Regions from separate parts of the Alteromonas nitratireducens genome, predicted to be linked through region 1. Evidence: predicted binding sites of a transcription regulator. Region 1 holds the regulator's gene; each other region holds the start of a gene.
What was found. Region 1 encodes sigma-54, which starts transcription at its own class of promoters, with help from an activator protein. Its sites were predicted from a motif close to GTTGGCACGNNNNTNGNNT; they were not measured.

Region 1 (3,279 bases):
CCAGGCCGGTCAGATGTTTCAGATCGGGTTCCCAGTGGGGGTTTGGCAGAAAGCGGGCGTCAAACACGTAGTCGGCGTCTTTGGGAATGCCGTATTTAAACCCGAATGACTCAAATACCAGCACCAGCCGTGAACTCTTCTTACCCAGAATACGTTCCCGAATCAGTTCGGCAAGCTGATGCACTGAAAGCTTGTCTGTATCAATATATAAATCTGCGCGCTCGGCAACCGGCGCCAGCAGCACCGATTCGGCCTTTATTGCTTCTGCAAGCGAGATGTTCTGCTTGGATAACGGGTGGAGACGGCGGGTCTCACTGAAGCGCTTCACCAGAACGTCGTCACTGGCATCGATATACACCACGGTCATGGTCCAGGAGGAGGGCAGGTAGTCGAGAATCTCTACCAGCTCGTTCGGATCTTTCGGCAGGTTACGAACGTCAATGCTCACCGCAACCTGGTCGTATTCATCGACGACGGTGTGGGTCAGCGTAGGCAGCAGGTTAACCGGAATGTTGTCGACGCAGTAGTAGCCGAGGTCCTCGAGCGCGCGAAGTGCGACGGATTTACCGGACCCTGACCGGCCACTGATAATAATAAGCTTCACGATTCGCTCCCTGGGTTGTGATGCCGTTCACTGCAATGCAGTGATAATGTCGTCACTGGTACTGGCGCGACGGATGGCTTTTACGGTTTCTTTGTCGTTGAGTTTACTGGCTACCGTAGCCAGTGTCTGCAGGTGACCCTCAGTCTGATCTTCAGGTACCAGCAGGGTAAAAAAGATATCCACCGGCTGGTTATCAATGGCGTCAAAGTCGATGGCCGGAGAACTGGTCACCACAATGGCGATAACTTTTTCCAGGCCGGGGAGTCTGCCATGGGGCAGGGCGATGCCATTGCCAATCCCGGTGCTGCCCATACGCTCACGCGAGAGCAGACTGGTCAGTACGGCGGCCTGATCAATCTCGGGATTATTTTTGGCAGCAATGTTGCTGATAATCTCAAGAATTCGTTTTTTACTGTTGCACTGGACCGCACATTCGGTGCGGTCCAGGCTGACTAAGGCTTGAATATCCATAAACGCAATGAATTAATGCTTCTTCATCTTTTCCTTGTGTTTAATAACCTGCCTGTCGAGCTTATCAACCATACTGTCGATAGCTGCATACATATCGGTATCTTCTGAAGACGCAAACACTTCAGCACCGCTGAGGTGAACCGTCGCTTCGGCTTTTTGAGACAGCTTTTCTACATTAAGAATGACGTGAACGTTGGAAATATGATCGAAGTGGCGCTCCAGCTTGCTGAACTTAGTATCGACATAATTACGCAAAGAGTCGGTGATTTCGACATGATGACCGGTAAGGTTGATTTGCATATTTCGTCTTCCTTATCTTTGTGAGCCCCTAAATAAGGCTCTTACGTTGGTTAGACGGGGGGATCGCAAGCGATTCCCGGTATTTTGCTATTGTCCGCCGGGCAACCATAATTCCCTGCTCGGCCAACAATTGAGCAATCTTGCTGTCACTAAGTGGTTTACTGGGCTTTTCAGCCGCAACCAGTTTTTTGATCAATGCGCGAATCGCGGTTGAGGAACACTCGCCACCTGACTCTGTTGCCACGTGACTGGAGAAAAAGTATTTCAGCTCAAAAATACCCCGCGGTGTATGCATGTATTTTTGCGTGGTCACCCGCGAGATGGTCGATTCGTGCATATCTACCATTTCTGCGACATCATTCAGCACCATTGGTTTCATCATTTCCGGACCATGTTCAAAAAAGCCCATTTGTTGCTGCACAATACAGTTAGCCACTTTCAACAGCGTTTCGTTGCGTGACTCCAGGCTCTTAATGAACCATTTAGCTTCCTGCATGTGCGAGCGAATAAACTGGGAATCGCTGCTGTTACGCGCATTCCGGCTCATGGCCGCATATTGCTGGTTAATACTCAGTTTAGGCAGACTGTCGGGGTTAAGCTCAACAATCCAGCGACCATTTTTCTTCACCACCGACACATCCGGAATCACGTACTCCGGATCTTTGGTAACCAGGGCACTGCCAGGCCGTGGGTTAAGCGTCTGTAATAACCGCATGGCTTCACGTAACTGATCTTCCTTCAGACGGGATTTGCGCATCAGCGTGCGGTAGTCCTTGCTGCCAAGCAGATCACTGTATTCTTCAATCAGCATGCGGGCTTCAGCCAGCCAGGGAGTATCCTCTGAAAACTGTCTTAGCTGAACCAGCAGGCATTCCTGCGGGGTACGCGAACCGGAGCCAATCGGGTCGAATAACTGAATGCGTTTAAGCACACACTCGACCTCGTCCATCTCTACCGGCTCTTCGGTTTCATCTGAGTTAACACTGGCCAGAATGTCATCAAGTGGCACCGTCAGGTAACCGGATTCGTCAATCGAATCTATGATTGCCGTGGCAATGGCACGGTCGGTGTCGGAAAACGGCGTCAGACGCATCTGCCAGAGCAGATGATCCTGAATGTTTTCTGTGGTTTCACCCTGAAAAACCTGGTCATCGTCACTTGAGGGGCCAGGGGCAGGGGCAGATGACGCGGAATAATATTCGTCCCACGTACTGTCAATGGGAAGCTCATCAGGCAGGTCGTTTTTCTCTAACGCATCTCCGGCTTCTATGCTGTCACTGCTGGCCGAGACAGTCTCCTGATGATCGTCATTGTCGATATTGTTTTTTTCGGGCAGGTCATTGTCCTGACCTTCGTCAACCTCAAGTAGCGGGTTCGCATCCAGCGCTTCCTGAATTTCCTGCTGAAGGTCGAGCGTAGACAACTGCAGCAAACGGATTGCTTGCTGCAATTGCGGTGTCATTGTGAGCTGTTGACTGAATTTTAATTGTAAAGATGGTTTCATCTACGTCTTATAAGTAATGCTCGTGATTGTGTCTCTGTTATGCCGTGGCACGATGACATCTGACAACTTAACTATAGCCTGAATTGTTCGCCAAGGTATACATCCCTGACCTGTTGATTACTCAGTACCTCTTCGGCGGTGCCCTGTGCGATTAGCTCTCCGTGACTCACAATGTAGGCTTTCTCACAGACATCCAGCGTTTCCCTGACGTTGTGATCGGTGATTAGGATACCGATACCCCTGTCCCGCAGGTGCTGGATGATCTTCTTTATATCATTAACGGAGATGGGATCAACACCCGCAAATGGCTCGTCCAGCAAAATAAATTTCGGGTTGGCGGCCAGCGCTCTGGCTATTTCTACCCGGCGACGTTCACCGCCTGACAGGCTCATCCCCGTGC
Region 2 (3,279 bases), on a different contig from region 1:
ACCAGAACGTCTTTATCATCCGCGGCGAGCGCAGGAGACAGGATATACTGAATGTCTGGTTTTACGATGACATGGTCATTTAGAGTAATGGCATAGTACACCTCGACACTCGTCTCGTCGGTATGTTTACTGTGACCAAATGTATCGTCATTATGTGTTCCGGTGACATGTGTAATACCTACGCCCAGACTATGTTCTTGAAATCCGGCGGGTTCGTGGAAAACGAGTCCGGTGCCGACATGCCGAGTTAACGGATTGAATGCTTTTTCAGAGGCACCAAACTGGAAAAACCATTCAATTGTGTCAGCAATCGATGAGTGTTTTGTAAGCACGCCCTCCGCAGTAATGAAAACACCTCCGGTAAAGGAATCAGATGTATGACTCTGTGTTACATCTGCGGTCAACTCCTGTTGCCAGATACCCGCTTTGAATACGGAGTCCGCCCCTCTGTAACCTAATTCTGAAATGAAAAAAGGAGATGTCAGGCGGTCGTTCTCACTACTGAATGTCGCTGCACTGAAGTTCAGGTTGTCAGAGATATCAAAGAAGACGGCAAGACCGGGAGTCGGTACAGGATAGGTTGGTAAAAACGTAATGGTAGGGCTAAACCCCATTGATGAGTTAATAAATCCTGCTGCAATATCAGAAAATGCAAACTCCGTATTTGCGTCGAACTGGCCGACTTTCATACGGAGTCGATTGTCCTGAACACTCCCTTCAATGAATAGACCATAAAGTGAGGTAAAGGGGGTCGAATCAATGTTTGAGTAGACCTGAATATCCTCAGTATCAACTGATCCATCCGAGCCACGAAAAGCCTGATACGCAATACGTGCTCGCCAGTTTTCATTTAATGTGTAAGTGTAGCCCACGCCCGCCAGCACTCGGGAGCTGACTTCGCCGGAGGCACTACCTTTTGCAATAATACTGTTGTCACTTGCTAAAAACGCGTCCAAAGAACCTACTGACGCCAGTGAAGAAGGGATAAGCAAAAAGGAATAAAGCCAGATGCGGTTAATCAAGGACAAACGGTGCAGCAAATTACAACCAACGTGGTGTTTCATCAAAAAGGAATAAACCAAAGGCCTCACGGTATCATATGTGCGAACGCAGAAGAAGTTTGCCTGCCCACAGGACAGGCGTTATCGGTGTTAGCAGTCGTCATCCTCAGCGTTCACTTTCTCTTTTACTTTTTCGCAGGCGTCTTCAACCTCATTGCCTGCATCATCCATCGCATCGCTGACATCTTCAATGGCCTCGTCAACCTGCTCACCGGCCTCTTCGGCGCTGCCGTCATCGCACGCACCCAGCATCAGAACAACACTGCATACAGCCAGACTTCTAATCAGTAATGAATAATGTTTCATGGTCTTTCTCCTTCCTGTAGAACGTTATGCTTTAGGCGATTTGCCGCGCAGGACATTGCCGATCAGCGAAATGACGAGCAGCGCGACGAAAACAAAGAACAAAAATTGCGCGATGCCCGTGGCGGCACCGGCGATTCCTCCGAATCCAAATACGGCGGCGATGATCGCGATGATGAAAAAGATAACAGCCCAACCTAACATGATGATCTCCTCCTTATTCTGAGCATCATTTAATGTTAAGAATGCGATAGCTGTGCCATTTCTATATGTCATGATTTTAAAGGATAAAGTTAATTTCTTTGCTCAGGTGAGGCCGACGGATGTCGCCAGAGCGCGACGAAATTACAGTTCACGTGAAGGTTTTACATTAAATGCGATGGCGGGCTTTGATACACTGTGGCTCAAACTGAACAACAAGAAACACGATGGCAAATACTCACTCTGCATTTATTGGTTTAATGCAACGCGCACGCAACGTTAAGCGCTGGCCGCTGATGGCACAGTTTCAGGAAGAAATGCTTTCTACCCATGTCTACGAGGCGTCTGTGGTCGCCCATATGCTGGGGGCCATCGCCGCAGACGTGTTTAACGAAAACGTTCAGCCTGATCGGGTGGCGGCGATGGCCATTTTCCATGAAGGCAGTGAAATTGCGGGTATGAGTGACATTCCCAGTCCGGTGAAGTACCACGATCCGGAAACCACGGCCGCGATAAAAAAGCTGGAGAGACGATTCGAAAGCATGCTGATCCAAACGCTGCCAACGGCGTTACGTCAACGGTATGAACCGCTTATTGCGCAAAGCAAAGACGATATTCACGTTAAACTGGCTAAAGCTGCCGATGTGCTCTGTGCGTATCTGAAATGCGATTATGAGCTGTCGAAGTCCAACTCTGAATTTGCCAACGCGATGCAGGAAATGGAAGCGCAATTACAAAAGTATCGCGAACTGTTTCCGGCAGTGGATTATTTTTGTCAGGTGTTCCTGGAAGATGCGAAGGGAACACTGGATGAACAAACCCGTGATCTTGACTGGATTGAGCATGCCAACAATATCAATCTCAGCGACAAAGCCGACTAGCAGCGCAGGCTAAATCATACTATCGCTGCAAACGCATTCGTTACTCCACGGCGTTTGACAGTGACAGCATTTCATCAAAACACTGCTGCATACGGGTGCGTATGCAGCGCAATTCATTAGCAAAACGCCCGGTGTCCACCTTATCAAGCGCATCGTCTATGCTGTCGAGCACGGATGATTCAATGCGGGTTAGTTCGTTGATGTAGGTGTTGTCAGGCTCGTCGCTGAAGGTTGTGATCACCTGGGTGTAGCGTTGTCTGAAGGAGGTCACCAGATGTGATGGGGCGTGTTGTGTGTCGTTTGACGGTAAAAACGGTGACAGCATGATAATCGCCCGTTCTTTTTCATCCAGCATTCGCCGGAACATAGCCTGAATGTGCGGATGAACCGCTTTCTGAATGCCGTCACGATAGAACTGGATACCACTATGCAACAGCCCGATAACACTGCTGGCACGTTCGCCATAAACCTGTTCATTGTCCATTACTGCACCTTAGCGGATGGAAGTGGCCACGCCGGGATGCACCGGCGCGAGAGTCTCTGACTAGCGATATGCACGTGTTATTCCAGTCCTGCATATCAAAAATCACGCTAAAACAGGCGTTTGTGGCAATCCTGAGTGGGCTTTTCTGGCTGGGGCGTGAACAGTTTACATTTTTCGTGTAAAAACTACGTGACTGTCACGAGGGACAATGCTCAGCCTGACTTCTTCCGGTCCGGTCTGTCGGCCAGAATAGCCTGTACGGATAATGCATTTGTACCCGCACTGACTTTATCTTTCGCCATCGACACGACGATCGAGTAATAAACATTCTCCATCGGTCCGGTCTGCA
Region 3 (3,279 bases), on a different contig from region 1:
GATTATGATTCCGAGCCAGTTACCGAGTTCGACATGGAAGGGCTGGTGAAGCATCTGGAAAGCGTGTTTCCTCCGGTCAGGGTCAGTACCTTACCACGCGATGCGTTACTGGCGCCGGAGCGGGTCAGCAGTTGTATGATCGTGATTAATTTCAACATCAGCCGAATAAAGGCCACAGTGGAAGAGCAGGTGGTCATTTATTCAACGACATGGGGCGAGACGTTTCTCGTGCCTGGAAAAGAGGCACTTGATACGCTCTGGTTCGAACTGCAGGAAGTCTCGCCCAGACCTCCTTGTTATGCCGTGGTGCCCGACGGCAATCACCGTCACCGGTTGTTTAACGAATTCAAAGAATCCACCGAGCTGTCAGTTACCCTGCTTTAGGTGAACCACCTGTCGTCTAACGAAAGGCAACGAAATCATTAGGCTGAATATTGCTCAGGATGGCCCCTTCCACCGGTTCGACGGTTGACGTGTCAGCATACGCCGCGACAATGCGGACCTTTCCCGGATAAATATTATATTGCTGGAAATGCTGGCCAAAGGCATCGGTGATCTGGCGGGTTTTGTAAATAAATAACTCGTCTCCGACGCTGACGCCGTGGTCGCGACCCAGTGACACCTGAAGTTGGTCCCCCTGTGCAAGAATGACCCGTCCGATCAGCGGCTGACAGGCAACGGCGTCGGTAATGTCGGTCACTATGCTATTGGCGACTTTACTCACAGCACGCCCATACGGGCTTTGCCAGAACGTCTGCGACGTAACATCAACGTTGGTAAACCGGTCTTGCTGCCACGGGGCGCTGGTACGATACTGCTTCTCTAACAGCGTACCGCCATTCATTCCATCAATGACCCTGATCAAAATGCCGAAATGCCGCTTTGCCTGTTCCCCCTGCCAGAACGTCAGCATTGTGGCTGCATGGCGTTCGACGCTGAGATCAGAAAGTTCGGCGGCAATCACATACTGGGTTTTTGTCTGTCGGGCGAGCGCCGGGGCCTGTGCAGCCACCGTCGCCTCACCCCACTGTGCTGCATAAGGTGCGATATAGTGCAGAGACACGGTATCCGATGTGTCGCGAAAACGTTCCTGCAAACGTCGTACAAAGACTTCAGGCAACGACTGAATCTGACCGTCCTGCATGTGCTGGCGGTTACTGACCGGGAACACCGTGGTAGACAATGTCTTACGGTACGCTGCAACGCTGCACTGACTGGCCTGAACAAAAATGTCAGCACGAATTGTTACGGTAACGTAGTCGTTATCCCAGACTTCATCAATTAGCTCAAGCTGTGCAACCTCACCGGTACTGGCAACCTGGAACCTGTCGTCGCTCAGCAAGCCGTTGGTCAGTGTCTGAATACTGCGTACTGATGCGCCGGAAAACAGCATCGCCTGTTTAATGGCTTCTTCAGTGGCCTGCTGACGTGCCGACGCTTTGTCACCGTCAACAATAACCGCCTGACCGGACGCTTCAAACCAGGCGGCAGAAACTTGCCACGCAGGCAGAATAAAAAGGCAAGCAACCACCAGTATTTCAGCAGACACGAAACGGAACACGCTCCAGCGTGTCACATTGCGGGTTGTCAGCGGTGATAGGGTTTTGTACATAATGCTTACTCTTAACTTCTTCTCAGCACGTATCCCGACACGTTATTGATGCGCACTGTTGTCGACATTTTGACGACGTCGGGATACAACCATGGGACTCCAGGCGTCTGCTGCATTTTTCATTCCTGTTTTAAAAAATGAAAGGCACAGTGTTTGCATTGTGTTGTGCAGGTTTGGCCGGACGCTCTCATTGGCGATGTTTCTGGCCGGTAGTGTACACCGCGCAGGTGGTTGCAATTGGCAGCAGGATAAGCACATGAAAGAGAAAAAGTTTACATCTGACGGTATGGCCAGAGCCATTATTGCAGTAATTGGCATCGTATGGTTGCTCATGGTGTCAGGTTGCAGTCAGTTTCTGACTAAGCATGTGGAGTGGGAAACCATCGAACCAGACAGTTATCCGGTTTTAACGGCGGTAGGTTACGCGCCGATTGACGCGCAGGCCGGTGATAACGATGAGGCCAAAACGCTACTGGCGATGAAAGCGTCAAAACTCGATGCTTACAGGGAATTAGCTGAACAGGTGTATGGCCAGCGAATTCAGGGAGAACAGTCACTGTCCAGTCTGATCGTGAATAATGCGCAGCTGCGTTCATCGGTTGAAGGCGTTATTCGCGGCGCAAAAGTGGTGAAGACCTATCCGGTAGGTGATGATACGTACGTGACGGAACTGGAACTGGATATGAAACGTGTCTATGACATTTATCTGACCACCGCCAGACCCCGTAAAATCCGTGACGTGAAGTATTACTGACGATCAGTCAGCTAATGACATAAGAAAGGCCCGGTACGGGCCTTTCCTGTTTCTGCTTTACGCGGAGTCGCGTAAGAAATTTGTTTACGTTGTCGCTGATACAGACTGTATGCTGGTAAATTGCAATGGGCACTGACGGCGACAGCGGCAGAAGCTCCGTTACATCTGTGGTAACCGGTCGCGGGCAGTGAAAGCTGTCCGGGTGCCGGGGTGAAACGACTACTCAGTTAGAAATTAACTCAGACTTTTTCTTAATCTTGCAATCAAAAATACGTTGTGTATTTTTTCTACCTAGGTAGAACGCCACGATGTAGGGATGCTTACGCTTAAAAAATTTCTTCAATGATTTAACCATACTAAGCCTCCTTATCTATTTTGGCTTATTGAGAATAAGACAACGTTTATTTCTTGTCCAATAAATTTTCAATAAAGTGTCATAAAACTGTAATTTTTATTTGTTAAGCGATGTCGTGTAGTTTTGCAGGCAAGCAAAAAAACCGGCAACGAGCCGGGCATAGAATCAAGGGCATGTGTGTCAGGCGCTTACGCCAGGTCCGAGACCAGAGCCTTTGGGCTTGCCGCTTTTGTCATACGTCAGCGACTCTTTGGCTCTTACTTCAAGCATGAGGTTGCGAAGATGAGACAGACGAAGCTGACCCTGCTCGACTGCTTTTTGGTTTATTTCAGTTCGGTATTTGCAGTCTTCTACAAGCGCTTGTGCTTTATCGATTAAAGATTGTGTCTCTGGGTCAGCCGGGGAAGTTGAGGTAGCGGCCTGGTAGGCAGTGTCGATGTTTTTATCCAGCGCCTGTATGTCTTCGAGGATCTGAGACTTCTTTTCCAGCAGTGTCATCAGTGCTTCCGCATCGCGGCTGCTGATGTGGTGAAGCTCCGACTCCAGTAATAAAACCAG

Region 2: the regulator sigma-54 is predicted to act here: its motif matches at 1,610-1,628, upstream of AB1N33_RS00245 (DUF1328 domain-containing protein).
Region 3: the regulator sigma-54 is predicted to act here: its motif matches at 1,753-1,771, upstream of AB1N33_RS05640 (LPP20 family lipoprotein).

The regions. Positions count from the first base shown of each region.
Region 1 is NZ_JBFNPK010000015.1:37,475-40,753, forward strand. It holds gene rapZ (RNase adapter RapZ) at 1-604, opposite strand, end outside; gene ptsN (PTS IIA-like nitrogen regulatory protein PtsN) at 632-1,075, opposite strand; gene hpf (ribosome hibernation promoting factor) at 1,088-1,375, opposite strand; gene AB1N33_RS12890 (RNA polymerase factor sigma-54) at 1,404-2,879, opposite strand; gene lptB (LPS export ABC transporter ATP-binding protein) at 2,951-3,279, opposite strand, start outside.
Region 2 is NZ_JBFNPK010000001.1:48,669-51,947, forward strand. It holds gene AB1N33_RS00235 (carbohydrate porin) at 1-1,064, opposite strand, end outside; gene AB1N33_RS00240 (hypothetical protein) at 1,152-1,367, opposite strand; gene AB1N33_RS00245 (DUF1328 domain-containing protein) at 1,392-1,568, opposite strand; gene yfbR (5'-deoxynucleotidase) at 1,793-2,446, shown strand; gene AB1N33_RS00255 (DUF2383 domain-containing protein) at 2,487-2,930, opposite strand; gene AB1N33_RS00260 (CC0125/CC1285 family lipoprotein) at 3,143-3,279, opposite strand, start outside.
Region 3 is NZ_JBFNPK010000004.1:138,496-141,774, reverse strand. It holds gene AB1N33_RS05650 (class I adenylate cyclase domain-containing protein) at 1-384, shown strand, start outside; gene AB1N33_RS05645 (flagellar assembly protein T N-terminal domain-containing protein) at 401-1,612, opposite strand; gene AB1N33_RS05640 (LPP20 family lipoprotein) at 1,944-2,366, shown strand; gene flgN (flagellar export chaperone FlgN) at 2,902-3,279, opposite strand, start outside.